Regions from separate parts of the Mesorhizobium sp. P160219 genome, predicted to be linked through region 4. Evidence: predicted binding sites of a transcription regulator. Region 4 holds the regulator's gene; each other region holds the start of a gene.
What was found. The regulator PhoB, encoded in region 4, activates phosphate uptake and scavenging genes when phosphate is short. The targets are predictions, from matches to a motif close to TGTCATNNANCTGTCAT.

Region 1 (6,010 bases), 6.3 Mb from region 4:
CTAATTCCTAATCCCTACTGCCCAATCCCTACTGCCTCATGTCCCTGACGCCCATCGACCTCCTCGACTATGCCGGCGTCGCCGTCTTTGCCGCGACCGGGGCGTTGGCGGCTTCGCGCAAGCAGCTCGACATTATCGGCTTCCTGTTTCTGGCCAGCGTCACCGGCATTGGCGGCGGCACGCTTCGCGACGTCATCCTCAACCTGCCCGTCTTTTGGGTCGCCAACTCCGGCTATGTGCTGGTTTGCGCGGCGGTTGCGGTGCTGGTCTTCTTCATCGCTCACCGCGTCGAATCCCGCTGGAAATGGCTGCTTTGGCTCGACGCCATCGGATTGGCGGCCTTTTCGGTAATGGGCGCGGCCAAGGGGCTGGCCATCACCGGCTCGCCGGTCGTCTCCGTTGTTATGGGCGTGCTGACCGCTACGTTCGGCGGCATCCTGCGCGATCTGCTGGCCGGCGAGCCATCGGTGCTGCTCAGGCCCGAAATCTACGTCACCGCCGCACTCGCGGGCGCCGGCCTCTACACACTTGGCGATCTTGCCGGCCTGCCGCCGCTCGCCTCGGATATCACCGGCTTCGTCGCGGCTTTCCTGGTGCGCGGCGGCGCGCTGAAATTCGGCTGGACCTTTCCGTCCTACAAGAGCCGCCCGGGACGGCGACCGGAGGATATTCCATAGGGAGAGGGATTAGGGAATAGGGAATAGGGAATAGGGAATAGGGAATAGTCAGCAATTCGCGGCAGCCTTCACTACTGCCTACTGGCTACTGCCTACTGCCTCACGCCGCAAAGCGCTGCGCTTCCCCGCCATAATAGTTGACGTAGCGAGCGCCGATTTCCTTGACCGGCATCACCACGAACACATCGACGGTGGAGAACTCACGGTCGATGACGCAGCCGTCGCCGATGCGGGCGCCGACGCGCAGATAGCCCTTGACCAACGGCGGCATGGCCGCAATCGCCGCCTTGGCGTTGACCGCCTCGATCGGCATCAGGTCCATCGAGCAATAGCGCCCGGAGACCGCCCGCACATCCCAGGCGGAGTTGGTCCGGCAGTGATGGGCAAGGTAGGTGAGCGCCTCGGCATGCGCAGCCGGCACCGTGCCAGGGAACGAGGCACAACCGGTCATCACGCCGATCTCATAGTGGTTGATGTAGGCCCAGATGCCTTGCCACAGCGCCTCGATGGTGCGCTTCGAGCGGTATTCCGGCAGCACGCAGGAGCGGCCGAGCTCAAGGAAGCGCTGGCCGGGATGGCGGGCGATCAGCTTGGTCAGTTCGAACTCGCCTTCGGAATAGAAGCCGCCGGCGGTCGCCGCAATCTCTTGCCGCAGCAGGCGGTAAGTGCCGACGATGCGGCGATGCTCGGGGCCGGAGATCGAGGTGTCAAGCACCAGGAGATGGTCGCACAGCGGGTCGAAGCGGTCGGCGTCGCGCCGGTCCTGCGCCTGGAACAGGTCCTTCCTGGCGCCAAGCTCGTCATAAAACACCCGGTAGCGCACTTCCTGCGCGGCGGCGATCTCGGCCTCATTGCGGGCAAGCCGCACTTCGAGATTGCCGATACGGCCCAGCGGTGCGCCTGTTGCGACGGCATCGGCGTTCCGCGCGGCGAGCAAAGCGCCGCCTGCGCTGGGCCGAGTGTCACATTCCGGCATAACTGTATGCACGAGTGATTCTCCTTCGAGCCATCCCTCTTGGCACGGGGATACGGTGTAGGTGCAACAGGATTGTGACAGTACCGTGATACGGCGCGACGGGCAATACTTCGTCGGCTGGCGAAAACCCTCATTCGGCTACCTACGTGACGCGAGGATTGCGCCAGCGTCACCTTGAAGCGCGTCGCGCTGGGACGATTCACGCGACGCGCTTCAAGTCTTTGTTTTGTGCATGTCGTCTTCTCAAAACCGGGGCCATTTTCGAGCGACATGAATTCAGGCGGCCACCTGGCCCTCGACGGCATGGACCAGCGCGTCGGGATCGAGCGGCTTGGTGACAAAGCCGCTGGCGCCATGGGCGAGCACGGTGTGGCGAGTCTTTTCCTGGCTGTCGGCCGAAAGCACCATGATCGGAACCGGCGGCACAGCCATTTCCTCCTCGTGGCGGCGGATGGCGGCGATCGCGTCCAGCCCGTCCATGACCGGCATGTGCAAATCCATCAGCACCACATCGAAGCGATTTTTCAGCCCGGCTTCGGTCACCGCCTCGACCGCGGCCTTGCCATTGCCGACCACTTTCACGCGATGTCCCGCCTTCAAAAGCGTGGCGCGGGCAAGCATGGCGTTGATGTCGTTGTCTTCGGCGATCAGCACCGACAAACCTTGCTGGCGCCCGCCATGGGCACGAAGCGAGGACGCGCCGGTCTTTTCCGGCTTGGGCGGCGGCAAGGCAGGGGCATGACTGGTCAGCAGCACGCGCAGCAGGGTTTCGCCGCGCACCGGCCTCGCCAAGAAGGTGGCGTAGCCGCTGGTGCGGAATTCGCCAAGCATGCCGCGGTCGGTCGGCGCGATCAGCGTGATCGCCTCGCAATCGGCAAAGCCACTCTGGCGCAGGCGCTTGAGCAGTCTGCCGTCGCCGTCCTCCAGGGCCGCGTCGATCAACAGCACATCGCAATGTTCGGCGAAGGGCGTCGCCTGGGAAGCGGTTGCGGCGACGTCGACGGCGCCGCCATGGGCGCGGATGGTGCGGGCGATGGCGTCCGCCTCGACGGCGTTCTTCGACACGATCACGGCGCGCCGGCCGGCCAGGATGTTCTGCCGGTTCTGCGGTGCTTCGGTTGCTCCTGCGGCCGGGATCTCGAAGACGAATTCCGATCCCTCGCCAAGCCGGCTCGACACCGAAATGGCACCGCCCATGGCGGCGACCAGGCGCCTCGATATGGCCAGACCGAGGCCGGCGCCCCCATGGGTGCGGGTCGAGGTGCCGTCGGACTGTTCGAACTCCTCGAAGATGCGCTCCATATCCTCTTCGCGCAGGCCAGGGCCGGTGTCGGCGACGGTGAAGCAGATGCGGTCGCTGGTCTCGGTGCGGGCCCGTGCAACCGAAACCAGCACGCCGCCGGTGTCGGTGAACTTGATCGCATTGCCGATCAGGTTGAGCAGCACCTGCCTGACTCTTCCCGGATCGGCCATGATCATCTGTGGCACGTCGGGCTCGACATGACAGCCGAGGCCGATGTTCTTGGCGAAGGCTTTCGCCGCCATCAGTTCGATGATGTTGTCGGCGATTTCGCGCAGCGATGTCGGCTGCGGCTCCGGGTCGAAACGGCCGGCCTCTATCTTGGAATAGTCGAGCAAATCCTCGATGAGCGCCAAAAGCGCGCTGGCCGAGGTCGAGACGGCGCCGACATAGGTGCGCTGCTCGGGCGACAGATTGGTGTCGGCCAGTAGCTTGGCCATGCCCATGATGCCGTTCATCGGCGTGCGGATCTCATGGCTGACGGTGGCGAGGAAGCGCGACTTGGCCTGGCTGGCATATTCGGCGCGCTCGCGCGCGGTGATCAGCGAGGATTCGGCGCGTTTGCGCGCGGTGATGTCGCGGGCAATCGCCCGGTGCGAGACGGCGCCGCTATCCTTGTCGCGTACCGACAGTTCGATCCACGAGAACCAGCGCGGACCGTTCGGCGTGCGGATGGAGACGTCGGTGGAACTCAGGCATTCGTGATCCGAAAAGGCGGCGTCGGGAACGATACCGACATCGATGCCGAGGTCGGCCAGAGTCCTGCCGGCAAGGTCGCGTTGGTCGGTTCCGACGAGGCTGGCGAAAACCTTGTTGGCGTAGACGATGTGGCCGTCGCGGTCGCGGTGGACGACGAGATCGCCGAGCGCATCGATCAGCCCGCGAAAACGCTCCTCGCTCTCCTGCATCTCCCACATGCGGTCGGCCAGCGTCTCGATTTCGGCGCGGCTACGGGCCGCGGTTTCGTCGAGCAAGGCCGCCGCGCGGCGGACGGTGCGCCGGCTGCGCAGGTGCATGGCGACGCCGGCAAGGCCTGTTGCCAGCAGGCCGAGGGTGATGAAGATCGGCGCACCGGTGAGGTGGGAGAGGCCCGCCAGCACGACACTGGCGACCACCGTCAGGAACGGCAGGCCCTCGGACGTGGCGCGCGGCAAATCCGGCGCCAGCGGCGGCGGCGCAACACGCTGCCGCTTCGCCGTCGCCGGACTCGGCCCGTCGACGCTTTCGGCACGGCTCTTCTCTTTCCTGGCGGACTCCGCGATCATGCGGAACTCCTTGCCAGATAGAGATTATGGAAAAGCGCGGCGGATCGTTCGAATTTTAGCGGTCATGCATTTTTGGCGGTTTTCCGCATCGCCTGATCTTTTCCGAAACCTGATTCCCTTCGGGATCATGCTTCGGGAGCCTCACATATCGACAACCACGCGGCCCCTGATCTTGCCCTCGACGATGTCATGGGCGGCGGTGATGATGCCGTCGAAGCCGATGGTCGTCGAGAGGCCGGCGAGCTTCTTGAGATCAAGATCGCTGCCGATGCGGCGCCAGGCTTCCAGCCGCACAGCCTTTGGCGCCATCACTGAATCGATGCCGAGCAGCGAGACGCCGCGCAGGATGAACGGGGCGACGCTCGACGGCAGATCCATGCCACCCGCCAGGCCGCAGGCGGCGACCGCGCCGCCATAGGCAGTCATCGACAGCACATTGGCCAGCGTGTGGCTGCCGACGGCATCGATGCCGCCGGCCCAGCGCTCCTTGGCCAGCGGCTTGGCCGGCTGGGAGAGTTCCTCACGCGAAATCACTTCGGCGGCACCGAGGTCGATCAGATAGGGGCTCTCGGCGTTGCGGCCGGTCGAGGCGATGACGTGATAGCCAAGGCTGGACAGGATCGAGACCGCGACCGACCCAACGCCGCCGGCCGCACCCGTCACCACCACCGGGCCGCGATCCGGCAGGATGCCGTGCCGCTCCAGCGCCATGACGCTGAGCATGGCCGTATAGCCGGCGGTGCCGACCGCCATCGCATCGTGCGCGCTGATGCCGTCGGGCAACGGCACCAGCCAGTCGCCGTTGACGCGCGCGCGCCCGGCATAGGCGCCGAAATGCGTCTCGCCGACGCCCCAGCCATTGAGGATGACCTTGTCGCCCTTGCGCCAGTCGGCATGCGATGAGGAGAGGACGGTTCCGGCGAAATCGATGCCCGGCACCAGCGGCCAGCGGCGGATCACTGGCGCTTTCCCAGTGATGGCCAGCCCGTCCTTGTAGTTGACCGTCGTCGCCTCGACGGCGACAGTGACGTCGCCTTCCATCAGATCGGCTTCGCCGAAATCGACGACCTCCACCGACTGTTTCTTTTCGGCGTCGCGCGAAACGAGGATGGCTTTGAAGGTTTCAGGCATCTCTTCTCCTCGGCTTCGCAAAGGCTGGCGGTCGGCATTGGCTGGCTCTGGCCGAACTGTGCGGCGACCGTCCGGCGAGGTCAATTGGTCAAAAGAGTCGGGCCGTCAGGCTTCTGGGCCTTGCGGCTTGGCCTCGCGCCGCCAGCCGATGAACTCGTCGAAGACGACCAGCGCCGCGCCGACCGAAATGAAGGCATCGGCAAGGTTGAAGACGGCGAAGGACCATACCGGCGTGTGGAACAATATATAGTCGATGACGTGGCCGTAGACGGCGCGGTCGATCAGATTGCCGATCGCGCCGCCGATGATCAGGGCAAAGCCGATGCGGGCCAGCACATGGCCGGAGGGCGTGCGCGTCGCCAGATAAAGCACGAAGGCAACGACCACGACCGCGATGACGACCAGGCCGGTGTCGCCGAAGGACGAGAACATCGAGAAGGCGATGCCGGTATTGTAGGTGCGAAACAGCGCCAGGAATGGCACCAGGTCGAGCTTTTCCTGGAAGACGAGGCCGGTCTCGATCAGATGCTTTATCCACTGGTCTAGCGCGATTGCCACCACCACCAGCAGCGCATAGGGAGACCATGATTTCACGATGTGGCGTCCTCGGGGGCAAGTTTCAGCGCGCCGCGCCGGATCTCGAACAGCATGATTCCGGTGG
Region 2 (6,010 bases), 4.0 Mb from region 4:
ATTGTCGATCTGGCTGAGCGCGACGCCGGCAATGCCGGCAATGCCGGAGCCGAGCGCAAAGGTCAGCGCATCGACCCAAGGCGTCCTGATGCCCATCGAGGCGGCCATGCGGCGGTTGGCGGTGACGGCGCGCATCTGAAGGCCCCAGGGCGTGCGCTTCATAACAAAGAGCAGCACGCCGAAGACGGTGAGCGCGAAGACCAGGATCCAGAGGCGGTTCCAGGTGACGGCGAGTTGGCCGACATCGAACGATCCCGACATCCAGGAGGGGTTGCCGACCTCCTGGTTGGTCGGTCCGAAGATCGAGCGCACCGCCTGCTGCAGGACAAGCGAGACGCCCCAGGTTGCGAGCAGCGTTTCCAGCGGCCGGCCGTAGAGGAAACGGATGACGCCGCGCTCGATGATCAGGCCGACGGAAGCGGCAACCAGGAAGGCGAGCGGCAGCGCGATCACCAGCGACCAGTCGAACAGGCCGGGGAATGAGGTTCGGATCACCTGCTGGACGACGAAGGTGGTGTAGGCGCCGAGCATCACCATCTCGCCATGCGCCATGTTGATGACGCCCATGACGCCGAAGGTGATGGCGAGGCCGATGGCGGCCAGCAGCAGCACCGAGCCAAGCGAGATGCCGTACCATATGTTCTGGCCGGCATCCCACAGCGCCAGGCTCGAATTGATGCTGGCGATTGCCGCCGTCGCGGCATCCTTGACCGCGCCTTGCGCATTGGCCTCGACCGCGGTGAGCAGCGAGACCGCGTCGCGGTCGCCGCGCGCGCCGATCAGGGCAATGGCGGCAAGCTTGTCGGCCTCCGGCTTGTCGGAGACCAGCACCGATGCCGCGCGCGCCTGTTCGAACAATGCCTTGACCTTGGCGTCGGTCTCGGCGGCGATGGCTGCATCGAGCGGCTCGATATTGGCGGCATCGGGGGTCTTGAACATGGTGTCGGCGGCGGCGATGCGGACAGAAGGATCTTTCGCGCGCAACGTCAGCGTTCCCAGTGCATCTCGGATGACACGACGCAGCGTGTTGTTGACCTTGATCTTCGTGATGTCGGCCTTGGGGGCGTCGCCGGCTTTCTCGCCACTCAGCGGGTCGAGCAGCGTGACGCTGTCGGCGGCCTCACTGCCGACGAAGACGGCTGAATCGGCTTTACGGATGTAAAGGTTGCCTTCGGCGAGCGCTGCAAGCGGGCGCTCGACCAGCGGATCGCCGGTGGCGGCAAGTTCGCGCACGACGGCCTCAGTGGCGGCAAAGCCCGTGCCCGTGGCGAATTTGGCGACGATGGCGCGCAGATCGGCTTCGGCTGCGTTCGACGGCAATAGGCTTGCCACCAGGAACACCAGCATGAGGCCGAGAGTGCGCAACAGGATCATCCGTTCAGATACTCTTCTGTGGGGAAATTCCGCGTCCGGGCGGGCTGAAGCGCCCGGACGCTTGGCGGTACCGATCGTGGACGCGTCCACGATCGGTCGGTCCCGGGAGGGATCAGTTCGTGCCCTTGCCGCCGCATTTGCCGGTGGCAACGTTGAAGTTGCCGCAGGACAGAGGCGCGCGCCAATCCGAAATCAGGTCCTTGGAATCGGGCAGATAGTCGGACCATTCGTCGCCCATCACGAGGCCGGGCGTCTGCGACACGGTCTCGAACTGGCCGTCGGCCTGGATCTCGCCGATCAGCACCGGCTTGGTGATGTGATGGTTCGGCATCATGGTCGAATAGCCGCCGGTGAGGTTCGGCACGGACACGCCGACCATGGCGTCGATGACCTTGTCGGGATCGGTGGTGCCGGCCTTTTCGACCGCCTTCACCCACATGTTGAAGCCGATATAGTGAGCTTCCATCGGGTCGTTGGTGGTGCGCTTGTCATTCTTGATGAACTTGTGCCAGTCGGCGATGAACTTCTTGTTTTCGGGTGTGTCGACGCTCTCGAAATAGTTCCAGGCAGCGAGATGGCCGACCAGCGGCGCGGTATCGAGACCGGCCAGTTCTTCCTCACCGACCGAAAAGGCCATGACCGGGATGTCCTCGGCCTTGATGCCCTGGTTGCCGAGTTCCTTGTAGAACGGAACGTTGGCGTCGCCATTGACGGTCGAGACGACGGCGGTCTTCTTGCCGGCCGAGCCGAATTTCTTGATTGCGGAGACTTCGGTCTGCCAGTCGGAGAAGCCGAACGGCGTGTAGTTGACCATGATGTCTTCGGCGGCGACGCCCTTGGCCTTCAGATAGGCCTCGAGGATTTTGTTGGTGGTTCGGGGATAGACGTAGTCGGTGCCTTCCAGCACCCAGCGCTTCACCGAGCCACCGTCCTCGCTCATGAGATAATCGACGGCAGGAATCGCCTGCTGGTTCGGGGCGGCGCCGGTGTAGAACACGTTGCGCTCGCTTTCCTCGCCCTCATACTGGACGGGGTAGAACAGGATGTTGTCGAGTTCCGAGAACACCGGCAACACCGATTTGCGCGACACCGAGGTCCAGCAGCCGAACACGGCGGCGACCTTGTCCTTCGAGATCAGCTCGCGCGCCTTTTCGGCAAAGAGCGGCCAGTTGGAGGCCGGATCGACAACGACCGCCTCGAGCTTCTTGCCGAGCAGACCGCCCTTGGCATTCTGCTCTTCGATGAGCATCAGCATGGCGTCTTTCAGCGTCGTCTCCGAAATCGCCATGGTCCCCGACAGCGAATGCAGAATGCCGACCTTGATCGTGTCTTCGGCGGCCTGGGCCGGAGACGACATCGACAGGCCGGCGGCGACCACGCCGGCCGAAAACATTTTTGTTATTGTGGAGAAATTACCCCTCATACCGAAGACTCCCAAGCTGTTTGATTGCACCGCGATAATGCAATGCAACTGCCGTGCCAAACGCAAAGGCGCCGCTCACGAAGATGGAATAGCCGAGCGTTATCAGCCGGTTGGTATATTAGCCTCGAGAAAACAGTGGTAGCCGGCGAAAATTGATTGAGGCAAATTTGCGCAGCGCACATGGCTTTTGCCTAATTTTTGCCCAATTGAGACAAATGCCTAGTTTTTGATCTCCGGCCGTGTGTTCCGGGCTAACAATGTTGCGGTACCGCGCAAAAATAGGGCAAGCTCGCCCTTCAAAAGAGTGACGTCATGACATCTCGCACCTCATGCATTTCCGGCATCCTGCTGCTGATGGCAACGAGCGGCGCCGTGCGCGCCGATTTCAGCGAGGGCAAGCTTCCGGACGGCACCTATCATTGCGAGGTCTATTTGCTCGGCGCCTTCCTCAACCTCGGCGACATCACTATCAAGGGCAATGTCTATAGTGGTCCGGTGACATTCGGCACCGCGACGCAAGGCTACAACTATCAGATGAATGCCAATGGCGAGATCACCTGGCTCGGGCCGCTGGGCGGCTATACCACCGGTGGCAACTCCGTCTCCATGACACAGGCAACACTGGACGGCGAGACCGCCCCGTCATTCGACATCATTCTGAAGCAGCCCGACGGCGCCTTCACCGCCTCGACCTGCACCAAGGGCTGAGCGATGCGTAGTGCCGCGCCCAGTTGCGGCAAAACCTTCCTCTTATGTCATGTGAATGTTGCCTAGGCAGACTAGGGCAACGGTGCGCCGTAACATCCACCCTGAGAGGCAGACACCATGGCCAATGCACCGTCTTCATCCTCCCCCGTCATCCGCGAAATCATTGCCGAGCGCGTCTCGCGCCGGTCTCTTTTGAAAGGCAGCCTCGCCTCCGGCGCGCTGATTGCCGGCGGCAGCTTTGTCGGCTCCTTGTTTGCCGGCGAAACGCATGCCGCCACAGCGCAGTCGACGCTCGGCTTTCCCGAGCTGAAACGGGTCTACGGCAAGACCCATGCCGCCGCCGAAGGCTATGAGACGACCATCGTCGCGCGCTGGGGCGACCCGCTTGCAGCCGGCCTCGCCGAATTCGACGGCAACAAGGTCGCGGCGGAGGAACAGGAAAAGCGCTTCGGCTACAATTGCGACTACATCGCCTTCATGCCGCTGCCCAAGGGCACGGTGAATTCCGATCATGGCCTGCTCTGCGTCAACAACGAATACATCTCGCCCAATGTGATGTTTCCGGGGATGACCGAGGGCGATGCCGGCAAGACGATGACCAGGGAACAGGTCGATCTCGGCATGGCCGCGATGGGCCATTCGATCGTCGAGGTGCAATTGAAGGACGGCAAGTGGGCAAGCGTGGCGGACAGCCCGCTCAACCGCCGCATCACCGCCAACACCGAAATGACCGTTTCCGGACCGGTTGCCGGCCATGCGCTGATGAAAACTTCGGCCGACCCGACTGGCACGAAAGTGCTCGGCACCAGCTATAATTGCAGCGGCGGTTTCACCCCCTGGGGTACGGTGCTGACCTGCGAGGAAGGCGTGTCCGACATTTTCGGCGGCGACCCGAAAAAGGCGCCGACTGCCGACCTGCTCGACCGTTACCGCTTCGACGGCTCCGACATCTATGGCCGCGGCCGCTTCCATGACCGCTTCAACCTCGACAAGGAACCGAACGAGGCCAACCGCTTCGACTGGGTGGTCGAGATCGACCCTTACGATCCTCAGTCCAGGCCGGTGAAGCGCACGGCACTTGGCCGCATGTCGCATGAGGCCTCGACCGTGGTCCTCAACAAGGACGGCCGCGTTGTCGTCTATATGGGTGACGACGACTATTTCGAATATATGTACCGCTTCGTCTCGGCCAAGGCCTATGACAAGGCCAACCCGGCCTCCGGCGCCGATCTGCTCGACGATGGCGTGCTGTCGGTCGCCCGCTTCGATGCCGATGGCTCGATGACGTGGCTGCCGTTGGTGCACGGCCAGGGCAAGCTTACCGTCGAGAACGGTTTTGCCGACCAGGCCGAGGTGCTGTTGAAGACGCGGTTTGCGGCAGATGCGCTCGGCGCCACGCCGATGGACCGGCCCGAGGACATCGAGACCAATCCGGTGACCGGCCGCGTCTATGCGGTGATGACCAAGAACAAGAAGCGCGACCAGTCAAAGGTCAATCCGGCCAACACGCGGCCGGAAAATCTCTGGGGCCATATTGTCGAACTGATCCCGCCCGGCGGCCGCGGCGCGGACGCCGACCACACGGCCGAAAACTATGCCTGGGACCTGTTCGTGCTCTGCGGCAATCCCAGGGATGCCAAGGTCGGCGCCACCTTCCATCCGGATACGTCGGACAATGGCTGGTTCGTCTGCCCCGACAACATCACCTTCGATCCGGCCGGGCGGCTGTGGGTGGCGACGGACGGCGCCAATGATTTCGACCTGCCGGACGGCGTCTATGGCGTCGACACCGAAGGTGCGGCGCGCGGCCTGCCGAAGCTGCTGTTCACCTGCCCGCACGGCGCCGAAGCGACCGGCCCGTGCTTCACGCCGGACGGCTCGACTTTGTTCCTGTCGGTGCAGCACCCTGCGGAAGATGCAGAGACGCTCGACAAGGCGCAGACGCTGTGGCCCGACTTCAGGGATGGCCAATTGCCGCGGCCGTCCGTCGTCGCCATCCGCCGCAAGGACGGACAGCCGGTCGGCGCATAGTGTCCTAGGGAAAAGGGCGGAACGCGCCATGCGCGTTCCGCGTAGCGATCCGGGAGGACGGCTCAGATCGTCTTGGCCGACATTTGCGAAGCGATGTATTCGGCCTGGCGGATAGCCAGCGACACGATCGTCAGCGTCGGATTTTCAGCCGCACCGGTGGTGAACTGGCTGCCGTCCGACACGAACAGGTTTTTGATGTCGTGCGCCTGGCCGTGCTTGTTGACGACGCCGTCTTCCGCCTTTTCACTCATCCGGTTGGTGCCGAGATTGTGGGTTGAGGGATAGGGCGGCGTCGGGAAGGAGCGCGTCGCGCCGACCGCATCATAAAGCGCTGTGGCCTGCTTGTAGGCATGGTTGCGCATCGCCGTGTCGTTGGGATGATCATCGAAATGCACGTCGGCGATCGGCATGCCGTGCGCGTCCTTCTCGTCCTTGTGCAGCGTGACGCGGTTTTCCGCGCGCGGCATGTCCTCG
Region 3 (6,010 bases), 840 kb from region 4:
TCGGCCGCTCGATCCAGGGCGATCGCTCCAGGCCTCTCGCCACCAAGCCGAAATTGTCGAATGACGAGATGAGGGCCTATGCCAGGCGCCTCACCGAGTTCGGCGAATGGTGCGCAGAGCAAGGCATGCCGCTGTCCTATCACCATCACATGGCGGCGGTGGTCGAGACCGAGCCGGAGCTCGATGCCTTCATGCGCCATTCCGGCGAAGGCATTCCGTTGCTGCTCGATGCAGGGCATCTCGCCTTTGCCGGTGGCGACGTGCTGCGCGCCATCGACAACCACCACAAGCGCATCAGCCATGTCCATGTGAAGGATGTGCGCATGGGCGTGATCGACGGGCTCGACCGCACAAAGCAGTCCTTTCTCGACGCCGTGGCGCTCGGTGCCTTCACGGTGCCTGGCGACGGTTCGCTCGATTTCGGCGCCATCGTGCAGCGCTTCGCCGACCATGGCTATGAAGGCTGGTTCGTCGTCGAGGCCGAGCAGGACCCGAAAAAGAACCCGCCGCTGAAGATGGCCCAAGTGGGTTACAAGGAACTGATGCGGGTGATGACGGCGGCCGGCTACACGGTCGAGACGCAAGGCTTTCCCAATGCGTAAGCCGGTCCGATGAAGGATTACGAGCACCCGTTCTTCCGGCCGCTGTGGCGGCGCGTTGCCGTCGTCGCCGTCTGCGTGATCTGGGCCGGAATAGAATTCGCCTCCGGCACCCCGTTCTGGGGCATCATTGCGCTCGGCTTTGCCGCCTACGCCGTCTGGCAGTTCTTCTATCTTTACAAGCCGGTGGAGGAGAGCAAGGCTGCGCCTGATCGACCGAAGACCGGCGAAGCGAAGGCGGACGCCGAACCGAAGGAATGAAGCGGCCGTGGCTCGGAAGGGCTTGCGGGTCGGACACTGGACACCTGGCGTATCGCCTACGTCGGTGATTGGCCGGAACGGAGCTTCGCTCCTGCTTCGCCCTAGGATGACGAAGTTGAGAGGCCGACCTCGAAGACTTGCGATAGGAGAGACAAAACATGTCGAAACTGCTCGTCAAAGCCGACAAGGGCCATGGCCGCGTCGCCTATGTCACGCCCAACAGCGCCGGATGGACCTATGTCGGCTTCGACCTGCACCGCCTGAAGCCGGGCGAGACCGCATCCGGCAAGACGCAGGATCGCGAAGTCTGCCTGGTGTTCGTCACCGGCAAGGGCACGGCAAGGGCCGGCGGCCAGGAACTCGGCCTGCTCGGCGAGCGCATGTCGCCCTTCGAGGGCAAGCCGTGGTCGGTCTATATTCCGGAGGGTTCGGACTGGTCGGTCACCGCCGACACCGATCTCGAACTCGCGGTCTGCTCGGCGCCGGGCCTGGGCGGCGGCTTGCCCGTTCGCGTCATCGCACCCGACGACCTCGGCCAGGAGACTCGGGGCAAAGGCACCAACACGCGCTACGTCACCAACATATTGCCCGAGGGCAAGCCCGCCGACTCGCTGCTGGTGGTCGAGGTCATCACGCCCGGTGGCCACACATCGAGCTACCCGCCGCACAAGCACGATCAGGACAACCTGCCGGCCGAATCCTATCTTGAGGAAACCTACTACCACCGCCTCAACCCGCCGCAGGGTTTTGCCTTCCAGCGCGTCTACACCGACGCCGACAAGACCGGCGCCCGCGAGCTGGACGAAGCCATGGCGATCGAGGACGGCGATGTTGTGCTGGTGCCCAAGGGCTATCACCCCTGCGCCGCCTGCCACGGCTACGACCTCTATTACCTTAACGTCATGGCCGGGCCGAAGCGGACGTGGAAGTTCCACAACGCGCCCGAGCACGAATGGCTCATGAAGGCCTGATCGGCCTTCGCTTGCGCCAGAAGCTGTTGGTCCAGCAGCGAAAAATCGTCGGCTAACGATCCACGGGGTCGATTTGCCTTCGAAAACCCGCATAAGCTTCGTCAATCCGTCATGGAAATCACCTATGGCAGCGGGCTGACGAGGATTTTTTTCGATGCGCTACGCCATCTATTTCACCCCGAGGCAGGACGAACCGCTGGCGCGGCTCGCCGCCAACTGGCTGGGCCGCGACCCCTTTGGCGCCGCCACCAGGCCGGTCGAGGCGGTGGGCGAGCTGTCGGCGGCCGAAGTCGCCTTTCACACCGCATCGGCGCGGCGCTACGGTTTCCATGCGACGCTGAAAGCGCCCTTCCGGTTGGCCGCCAACGAAACCGAAAGCTCGCTGCGCGCGGCGCTGGACGCCTTTGCCGAAGCAACGCCGACGGTCACCATCCCGCGCCTGGTCGTCAGCCAGATCGATGGTTTCTTCGCTTTGGTGCCGGAAGGCCCGCTGCCGCCGCTCAACCGTTTCGCCGACGATGTCGTGCTTAGCTTCGACCGTTTTCGCGCGCCGCTCACCGAGGCCGAGATCGAGCGGCGCAGCCCGGATTCGCTGAAGCCAGCCGAGTTCCGCAATCTCTGCCAGTGGGGCTATCCCTATGTGTTTGAGACCTTTCGTTTCCACATGACGCTGTCCGGCCGGGCCGGGCCGCAGGAAAGCCAACGTCTGCGCGCAGCGATCGACAGCCTCTTTGCGCAGGTGCTGCGGCAACCGGTGCTGGTGGATGCGCTGACGCTGTTCGTCGAGACCGAACCGGGCGCTCCGTTCATGGTGCTTTCGCATCATGCGCTCGGCCGCCGGGCTGCCCGAAAAACTGCCTGACCACAATTCGTCCGAGTAAGCAAGGACTGCCTGAAATGACCGCCGAAACCGTTCTCCACAACGCCCGCATCGTGCTTGCCGACGAGATCGTCGAAGGGTCGCTCGTGCTGCGCGACGGTTTTATCTCCGGCATCGACGCCGGCACCGGCCAAATCGGCGGGAGCATGGGCGGCGAGGACATGGGCGGCGACTACATCATTCCCGGCCTGGTCGAGCTGCACACTGACCATCTCGAAGGCCACTATGCGCCGCGCCCGAAAGTGCGCTGGAACCCGATCGCCGCCGTCCTTGCCCATGACGCGCAGGTGGCCACCGCCGGCATCACCACCGTCCTCGACGCGTTGCGTGTCGGCATGGACGAGGACGCGGATATTACCTCCGACGACATCCGCAAGCTCGCCGGCGCGATCGAGGACAGCGTCGCGAAAGACCGGTTGCGGGCCGACCATTTCCTGCACCTGCGCTGCGAGGTCTCGGCGCCGGATTGCTTGCGGGCTTTCGCCAATTTCGATGGCGACGAGCGGGTCAAGCTGGCCTCGCTGATGGACCATGCGCCGGGACAGCGTCAGTTCGTCAATCTCGAGACCTACGCCCATTACTATCAGCGCAAGCTGAAATTGACCGATCGCGACTTCCAATTGTTCTGCGAAAAGCGGATGTCGGAATCGGCGAAGAATTCGGGACCGAACCGGGTGGCGATATCAGCCGCCTGCAACGAGCGGGGCATCGTGCTGGCGAGCCATGACGACGCCACATCAGGCCATGTCGACGAGGCGATCGAACAAGGCGTGCGCGTCGCGGAATTCCCGACCACGCTGGAAGCCGCCAAGGCCTCGAAGGATGCCGGGCTCGGCGTGCTGATGGGCGCGCCCAACGTCATGCGCGGCTCCTCGCATTCGGGCAACGTCTCGGCCCGCACGCTGGCCGGCGACGGCCTGCTCGACATATTGTCGTCCGACTACATTCCCTTCAGCCTGATCCAGTCGGCCTTCTTCCTCGGCGACGTCGTCGAGGGCATTTCCCTGCCGCAGGCGGTTGCGATGGTGTCGAAGAATCCGGCCGAGGCGATCGGCCTAAACGACCGCGGCGTCATCGAACAGGGCCGCCGCGCCGACCTCGTGCGGGTGCGCCTCGACGATCATGTGCCGGTCGTGCGCACCGTCTGGCGCCAAGGGCGGCGGGTCGCCTGATGGTCTCGGCGTCGATCGAGCGCGAACTCAGCAGCGAGGCCTTTCCGGTCCGCAACGGCGTCTTCGTCGCCGTCGTCGGCCCGAGTGGCGCCGGCAAGGATACGGTAATCGGTTATGCCCGCACCTTGTTTGCCGACGAGACGAGGCTGGAGTTCGTCCGCCGGGTCATCACCAGGCCGAGCGACGCCGCAAGCGAGGATCACGACACGCTGGCCGACGCGGCCTTTGTCGAAGCCGAGGCCGACGGCGCCTTCGCCATTTCCTGGGAGGCGCACGGGCTGCGCTACGGCATTCCGGCCGATGTCGACTGGTCCATCGCCAATGGCCATGTCGCGGTCGCCAATGTCTCGCGCGCAGTCATCCCGGTGCTGCGGGAGCGCTATGCCAATCTGGCTGTCGTCGAGATCACCGCCTCGCCGGAAATCCTCGCCGAGCGTCTCGCCCAGCGCGGCCGCGAATCGCGCGGCGAAGTGCTGGCTCGGCTCGCCCGCAGCGCCAATATCGCTTTGTCCGGCTCCGGCGTCACCTCGATCGACAATGGCGGCCGGCGCGAAGCCGCCGGAGAACGCTTCGCCGAGGTGCTGCGCAAGGCGATGGCCTTCTCGGATATATCCGGCGTGATGTAGCGCTACTCCGCCGCGACAGTCTTCCGGCTGGCATCGAGCATCAGCCGCCTTGCGCGGAACACGCCCCATTGCTGGTCGACCAGCACGCCGATCAGGATCACGCCGCCCATCACCGCGAAGTTGAGCGAGGACGGGATGCCGAGCAGATTGACCAGGTTCTGCAACTCTTGCAGCAGCACGGTGCCCAGGATGACGCCAACCAGCGAGCCTTCGCCGCCGCGCAGCGAGAAGCCGCCGAGCACGGCGGCGGCAATGGCGTAGAGTTCGTAGAACTGGCCGTGGCTGGCCGGCGAGATCGAGCGCGTGTACATCGCGAAATAGATCGCCGACAGCGCCGTCAGAACGCCGCAGATGACATAGGCGGCCATCACGACGCGGCCGGTGCGGATGCCCGAATATTTAGCCGCCTCTTCGTTCTTGCCGATGGCATAGAGGTAGCGTCCGAACACCGAGCGGTGCAGCACCACCCACATGACGATCGAAATGACGATCAGTGCGATGAAACTGTTGGGCACGCCATAGCTGCGGCCCGCAGTGAGGAATTCGAGCTCGGGAAAATTCTGGCCGAAGGCGAAGCCGGCGGTGCCGTCGGCGGTATAGAAACGGGCGACCCCGCGATAGATCAAAAGGCCGCACAGCGTCACCACGAAGGGCTGCAATTTCAGCCTTGTGATCAGCCAGCCATGCGCCAGCCCGATGATGCCGCCCAGCACCAGGATCAGCGGCAGCGCCACCGGCCATGGCATGTCGCGCACGGCGATGAAATCGATGAACAGCGTGCCGAGCAGCGCCACCAGCGATCCCACCGACAATTCGATGCCGCCGGTAATGATGACGAAGGCCTGGCCGATGGCGAGGATCCCGAACAGGCCGATCAGGTTCGAGGTGTTGGCGAGGTTGATCGGCAAAAGAAAGCGCGGGTTGATGGCGGTCACCACGGCGCCGACCACCAGGATCAGGATCAGCAGGCCGAGATCTTTTTTGCTCATCGTCTTCTCCCCAATGCGCCGGACCGGCAATCGCCTCAAGCCCGCTAGTTTGCCGGCTTGCCGACCGCCAGCAACAGCACGTTTTCCTGGCTGAATTGTTCCTTGTCGAGAATGCCCGAGATCTGGCCCTCATGCATGACGGCGATGCGGTCGGACACGCCGATCACCTCTTCCATGTCGCTGGAGATCATCAGCACGGCGACGCCGGCATCGGCCAAGGCTCGCATCAGCCCGTAAATCTCGGCCTTGGCGCCGATATCGATGCCGCGCGTCGGCTCATCGAGGATCATCACCTTCGGGTTCATCGCCAGCCATTTGCCCAGCACCACCTTCTGCTGGTTGCCGCCCGACAGCGTGCCGGTTCGCGTCTGCACCGACGGCGCCTTGATGCCGAGATTGCTCTTCTGCTTCTCGGCGGTGGCGGTCTCGGCGCTTGCCGACACCAGTCGACGCTTCGCATGCGCCGGCAGGTTGGGCAGCGAGATGTTCTGCGCGATCGACAGGTCAAGCAA
Region 4 (6,010 bases):
TGTTCTCGATCAGGCGGTCATAGCCGACGACCGGAATGCCTTCGTCCAGCGCCTTCTGCACCGCCGGGCCGATGGCCGAGGCGTCCTGCGCCAGGATGATCAGCGAGTTGGCGCCCTGCGAGATCAGGCTTTCGACGTCGGTCAGCTGCTTGCCGGGATTGGACTGCGCGTCGGCCGAAATGTACTTGTCGCCGGCAGCCTCGATCGCCGTTTTCATCGCCGCCTCGTCGGTCTTCCAGCGCTCTTCCTGGAAGTTCGACCACGACACGCCGATGACCTTGTCCTTCGCCTGCGCGACCGACATCAGCGCCAGCGACATGGCGACACCCGCCAGCATGGCGGCTGCAAATCTGTTCATCATAATCCTCCCTGCGCCGCGTGCGGCGCGACAAAACTGGCCCGAGGGCCGGCACACAGAGGCCCTATTTTTTCGAGCCTCGAAAAAATACTGGTTCAATGATAAGGCGCTGTCAACATCGATTCTGATGGATTCTGATGGCCTTGCCGAATTTTTTCGAGGTCCGCAATAAACAATGACAGGGCTGCCGGCGTCTGCCAATATTTGGCTGGTGCCGTCGAACGCCTTCACTATCATGAGGCGCGAGGAGGCCGGGAGGAAACAAATGTCGGTTGGAATCCGCCACGACGATCTGCGCCGTCGCAACCGTGCCATGGTGATTTCGGCCGTGCGCCGGGCCGGCCAGCCGTCGCGGACCGAGATTGCGGCGACCACCGGCCTCAGCCACTCGACCATATCGGCAATCTCGTCTGATCTGATTCAAGAAGGCGTCCTGATTGAAGGCAAACCTGGCGAGACAGGCGCACTGAAACGCGGCCGGCCGCAGGTCGGCCTTGGCCTCAACCCGGAAGCGGCGGCGGTGATGACCGTCGTGCTGTCGCTCAATTTCCTGTCCGTCACCGTCATCGACTATGCCGGCCACGTCGTCGCCGAGGAACAGCGCCGGCTGGACACGCTGACCAAGCCGCGCGACGAGCTGATTGGCGAATGCGTAGCAATCGTCCGGCGGCGGCTTGAGGATCCCGACCTCGATGTCCAGAGCATCGCCCGCATTGCCATGGGCATCCAGGGCATCACCGATTCGCAGGCGCGCGCCATGCTGTGGTCGCCAATCACGCCACTGACCGACATTGCCTTCGCCGACATGTTGGAAGTGGAATTCGGCATTCCGGCCACCATGGAGAACGACTGCAATATGATGGCGGTGGCGCTGCAATGGCGCCAGCCCGAGCGCTACCGCGACAACTTTATCGCCATCCTCTTGTCGCACGGCATCGGCATGGGACTGGTGCTGAAAGGCGAACTGTTCACCGGCACCCATTCCTCGGGCGGCGAGTTCGGCCACATGATCCACCGTCCGGGCGGCGCGCTCTGCCGCTGCGGGCGGCGCGGCTGCGTCGAGGCCTATGCCGGAAACTACGCCATCTGGCGCAGCGCCAAAATGATGGGCGAGGATGCCGAGCCGGTCGATATCGGCGACGCTGATATGCGCGCACTCGCCGCGCGCGCCCGCGAAACCGATGGCCCGGAGCGCGAAGCCTATCGCAGGGCCGGTGAGGCGCTCGGCTTCGGCCTCGGCAGCCTGTTTGCTCTGATCGATCCGGCACCCGTCGCCATGGTCGGCGTCAGCGCCGCCGCCTTCGACCTGATCGAACCGGCATTGCGCGAAGCGATCGCCCAGACCGCCGGCGGCCAGCACTCGAAATCGATCTCCTTCGACACCGAGCCCAACGAGCTGCCGCTGATCCGCGAAGGCTGCGCCATGCGCGCGCTCGGCTTCGTCGACCAGGAGATTTTCGCGCCGGGCATTCAGGCGAAATCCGGCAAGCATGTCGCCTGAATGGCCGGCAACGGCGCGACGCGCAGCATCCTAGTCTTCCCTAATAGCGTAGCCGGCGCCGCGAATGGTACGGATGACATCCGGCATGCGGCCGTTGTTGACGGCCTTGCGCAGCCGCCCGACATGCACGTCGACGGTTCGCTCGTCTATATAGATCGTCTCGCCCCAGACATTGTCGAGCAGTTGGCTGCGCGAGAACACGCGGCCGGGATGGCGCATCATGAATTCGAGCAGCCGGAACTCGGTCGGTCCGAGCCTGATCTCGCTCTTCTTGCGGTAGACCCGGTGCGATTCTCGATCGAGCACGATGTCGCCGACCTTGAGCACGCTCGACAGCACTTCCGGCTTGGCGCGGCGCAGCAGCGCTTTCACGCGCGCCATGAACTCCGGCGTCGAGAATGGCTTGACCAGATAGTCGTCGGCACCGGTGGACAGGCCGCGCACGCGGTCGCTTTCCTCACCGCGCGCGGTCAGCATGATGATCGGCAGCCGCTCGGTTTCGGGCCGCACTCTAAGCCGCCGGCAGAGCTCGATGCCGGAAACAGCCGGCACCATCCAGTCGAGCACCAGGAGATCGGGCACGTTTTCCTGCAGGCGGATCTCGGCCTCGTCGCCGCGTGTCACCACCTCGACCTGATAGCCTTCGGATTCGAGGTTGTAGCGGAGGAGCACGCCTAGTGGCTCCTCGTCCTCCACGACCATGATGCGTGGCGCGATCATAGGCAGTTCACCCTCATCAGGCCGGCGTGGCCATCGCCGTCTCGTCCTGCTTCGGACGATTGGCGGGCAATTGCTGGCCGGTAAGCACATAATACGCATTTTCGGCGATGTTGGTGACATGATCGCCGATGCGCTCAAGATTCTTGGCGCAGAACAAGAGATGCGTGCAGGCGGTGATGTTGCGAGGGTCTTCCATCATGTAGGTCAAGAGCTCACGAAACACGGACGTGTATTTGACGTCGATGCGCTCGTCGTCATTCCTGAGTTTTGCAAGAGCTGCCGCATCGGTGGCGGCATATTCCTCGACGACGCCTTGCACCTGGATCAGCACCAGTTGCGCCATGGCATCGATGGAGTGCGAGAGGTCGCGCGGCGTGACGCTCAAGCCCACGGTGCCGACGCGTTTGGCGATGTTCTTGGCGAGATCGCCGATGCGCTCGAGGTCGCCGGCCATGCGGATCGAGCCGACCACGGCGCGCAGATCGTTGGCCATCGGCTGGCGCTTGGCGATCAGCGTGATGGCGCGGTCGTCCAGTTCGCGCTGGCGCGCATCCATGATGGCGTCGTCGGAAACGACACGCTGTGCCAGCGCATTGTCCGAATTGAGCAGCGCCCTGGTCGAGCCGCTGACCATCGAGCCTGCCAGATCGCCCATGTCGCGGATCAGCTTGCTGATCTGCCCGAGCTCTTCATCGAAGGAGGCGACGGTATGTTCACCCATGATCTTGGTCCTCGTGCCTGAAATTCACCCGCCGGAAGGTTCAGCCGAAGCGGCCGGTAATGTAATCTTGGGTGCGCTTGTCGTCGGGGTTGGTGAACATCTTGTCGGTTGCGCCCTCCTCGACGAGATAGCCGAGATGGAACATCGCCGTGCGCTGCGACACGCGCGCCGCCTGCTGCATCGAATGGGTGACGATGACGATCGTGTAGTTCTGGCGCAGTTCGTCGATCAGCTCCTCGACACGGGCGGTGGCGATCGGATCAAGCGCCGAGCAGGGCTCATCCATCAGGATCACTTCCGGCGACACGGCGATGGCGCGCGCGATGCACAGGCGCTGCTGCTGGCCGCCGGACAGGCCGGTGCCGGGCTCCTGCAGGCGGTCCTTGACCTCGTTCCAGATCGCCGCCTTCTTCAGGCTCTGCTCGACGATCTGGTCCATGTCGGACTTGCGCTTGGCCAGCCCATGGATGCGCGGGCCGTAGGCGACGTTCTCGTAGATCGACTTCGGGAACGGATTGGGTTTCTGGAACACCATGCCGACGCGTGCGCGCAGTTCGACGACATCGATGTTCTTGTCGTAGATGTCGTCTTCATCGAGCGTGATCTTGCCGGTCACCCGCGCCGAATCGATGGTGTCGTTCATGCGGTTGAGGCAGCGCAGGAAGGTCGACTTGCCGCAGCCGGACGGGCCGATCAGCGCCGTCACCTGGTTCTGGCGGACGTCGAGATTGACGTCGAACAACGCCTGCTTCTCGCCGTAGAAGACGCCGACCTTGTCGCCGCGCATCTTGATGACTTCGTTCGACTTGGCGTTCATTTTGTCGCCCACTGCATTTTCAAGGGACTGTTCGGTCATGATGTTCATACCAAATTGCCTTTTTTCTACCAGCGCCGCTCGAACCGGCGCCGAAGCACGATCGCGGTGATGTTCATGGCCATGAGGAAGACGAGCAGGATGATGATGGCGCCGGACATGCGCTCGACAAAAGCGCGCTCAGCCTCGTTTGCCCACATATAGATCTGCACCGGCAGCGCGGTCGCCGGATCGAAAGGCGTCGTCGGATAATCGGCGACGAAAGCGACCATGCCGATCAAGAGCAGCGGTGCTGTCTCGCCGAGCGCACGCGCCAGGCCGATGATGGTGCCGGTAAGGATGCCCGGAGCGGCAAGCGGCAGGATGTGGTGGAACACCATCTGCATCTTGGAGGCGCCGAGGCCGAGCGCCGCCGAGCGGATCGACGGCGGCACCGCGGCAAGGGCGGCGCGCGTGGCGATGATGATGGTCGGCAGCGTCATCAGCGTCAGCACCAGGCCGCCGACGAAGGAAGCCGAGCGCGGCATGCCGAGGAAGTTGATGAACACGGCAAGGCCGAGCAGGCCGAAGACGATCGACGGCACCGCCGCGAGATTGTTGATGTTGACCTCGATCAGGTCGGTGAAGCGGTTCTTCTTGGCGAATTCCTCGAGATAGATCGAGGCGGCGACGCCGATCGGCAGCGCCAGCAACAGCACGATCACCATCATGTAGAACGAGCCGATGATCGCCACGCCCATGCCCGACGTTTCGGGCCGGCTGGAGGCGCCATAGGTGAACAGGCCGGTGTTGAAATGCTCGGCCATCACGCCGTCGGCTTTAAGCTTGTTCATCCAGTCGATCTGCTGGTTGGACACCTTGCGGCGCGCTTCATCGACGCCGAGGTCGATCTGACCCTTGAAGGCCGAGTCGAGGTTCGCGGCAGCCAGGATGTCGACGTCACGCGTCCTGCCGATCACCGACGGATCGGCGGAGACGATGTCGCGCAGCTGGACGCGGGCGCCTTCCGACAGGAAGCCCTTGAGCTTCAGCATCATCGGCTTGTTGGCCGGATCGATGCCGAGCTTGGCCACCAGCGCGTTTTCGGCGAGCTTGGGATAGTTCGCCTTGATCAGCACGGTAGGGTCGGTGGCGCGCTTGCCGGAGGGATCGATCACCTTCTCGTCGAAGGTCACCGGCAGCGTCACGGTCGTCTGCCAGAAGGCGGTGTAGCCTTTCGAGACGATGGTGATCAGCATGATGGCCAGGAACGCCAGGCCCACCGAGATCGCAATCACGCCATAGATGCGGAACCGGCGTTCGGCGGCATAGCGCGCCTTCAGCCCGATGTCGCGGCGCGGACGCGCGACGGCACCCGCCATCGTGTCCAGGGGGATGTCGGTCATTCGTACTGCTCCCGGTACTTGCGCACGATGTAGAGGGCGACGATGTTCATCACCAGCGTCAGCGCGAACAGCGTCAGGCCGAGCGCGAAGGCGACCAGCGTCTGCGGTGAGTTGAACTCGAGATCGCCGGTCAGCTGGTTGACAATCTTGACGGTGATGGTCGTCATCGCCTCGAACGGATTGGCCGTCAGATTGGCGGCGACGCCCGCCGCCAGCACGACGATCATCGTCTCGCCGATGGCGCGCGACGCCGTCAACAGGATGGCGCCGACGATGCCGGGCAGTGCCGCCGGCAGGATCACCCGCTTGATCGTCTCGGAGCGCGTGGCACCGAGGCCGAGCGAGCCGTCACGCATTGCGCGCGGCACCGCGGTGATGATGTCGTCGGACAAAGAGGACACGACCGGGATCAGCATGACGCCCATCACCAGGCCGGCGGTGAAGATGCTCTGGCCCTGGATGAAGGGAGAGCCGCCGGTGAGGGCTGCCGAGAGGTCGCGCAGGAACGGTC

Region 1: the regulator PhoB is predicted to act here: its motif matches at 1,717-1,733, upstream of olsB (l-ornithine N(alpha)-acyltransferase).
Region 2: the regulator PhoB is predicted to act here: its motif matches at 3,551-3,567, upstream of AC3EMP_RS20385 (PhoX family protein).
Region 3: the regulator PhoB is predicted to act here: its motif matches at 1,928-1,944, upstream of AC3EMP_RS05260 (DUF1045 domain-containing protein).

Annotation. Positions count from the first base shown of each region.
Region 1 covers NZ_JBYNWG010000001.1:6,533,785-6,539,794, reverse strand. Annotated here, with positions in the region: gene AC3EMP_RS31690 (trimeric intracellular cation channel family protein) at 45-677, shown strand; gene olsB (l-ornithine N(alpha)-acyltransferase) at 778-1,653, opposite strand; gene AC3EMP_RS31680 (response regulator) at 1,930-4,218, opposite strand; gene acuI (acrylyl-CoA reductase (NADPH)) at 4,360-5,349, opposite strand; gene lspA (signal peptidase II) at 5,455-5,943, opposite strand; gene AC3EMP_RS31665 (TrmH family RNA methyltransferase) at 5,940-6,010, opposite strand, start outside.
Region 2 covers NZ_JBYNWG010000001.1:4,222,386-4,228,395, reverse strand. Annotated here, with positions in the region: gene urtB (urea ABC transporter permease subunit UrtB) at 1-1,374, opposite strand, end outside; gene urtA (urea ABC transporter substrate-binding protein) at 1,487-2,797, opposite strand; gene AC3EMP_RS20390 (hypothetical protein) at 3,110-3,505, shown strand; gene AC3EMP_RS20385 (PhoX family protein) at 3,623-5,536, shown strand; gene AC3EMP_RS20380 (GMC family oxidoreductase) at 5,599-6,010, opposite strand, start outside.
Region 3 covers NZ_JBYNWG010000001.1:1,037,315-1,043,324, forward strand. Annotated here, with positions in the region: gene iolE (myo-inosose-2 dehydratase) at 1-602, shown strand, start outside; gene AC3EMP_RS05250 (hypothetical protein) at 612-860, shown strand; gene iolB (5-deoxy-glucuronate isomerase) at 1,019-1,831, shown strand; gene AC3EMP_RS05260 (DUF1045 domain-containing protein) at 1,986-2,693, shown strand; gene AC3EMP_RS05265 (alpha-D-ribose 1-methylphosphonate 5-triphosphate diphosphatase) at 2,729-3,883, shown strand; gene phnN (phosphonate metabolism protein/1,5-bisphosphokinase (PRPP-forming) PhnN) at 3,880-4,509, shown strand; gene AC3EMP_RS05275 (ABC transporter permease) at 4,512-5,498, opposite strand; gene AC3EMP_RS05280 (sugar ABC transporter ATP-binding protein) at 5,543-6,010, opposite strand, start outside.
Region 4 covers NZ_JBYNWG010000001.1:193,738-199,747, forward strand. Annotated here, with positions in the region: gene xylF (D-xylose ABC transporter substrate-binding protein) at 1-358, opposite strand, end outside; gene AC3EMP_RS00965 (ROK family protein) at 624-1,859, shown strand; gene phoB (phosphate regulon transcriptional regulator PhoB) at 1,890-2,579, opposite strand; gene phoU (phosphate signaling complex protein PhoU) at 2,596-3,300, opposite strand; gene pstB (phosphate ABC transporter ATP-binding protein PstB) at 3,341-4,165, opposite strand; gene pstA (phosphate ABC transporter permease PstA) at 4,183-5,499, opposite strand; gene pstC (phosphate ABC transporter permease subunit PstC) at 5,496-6,010, opposite strand, start outside.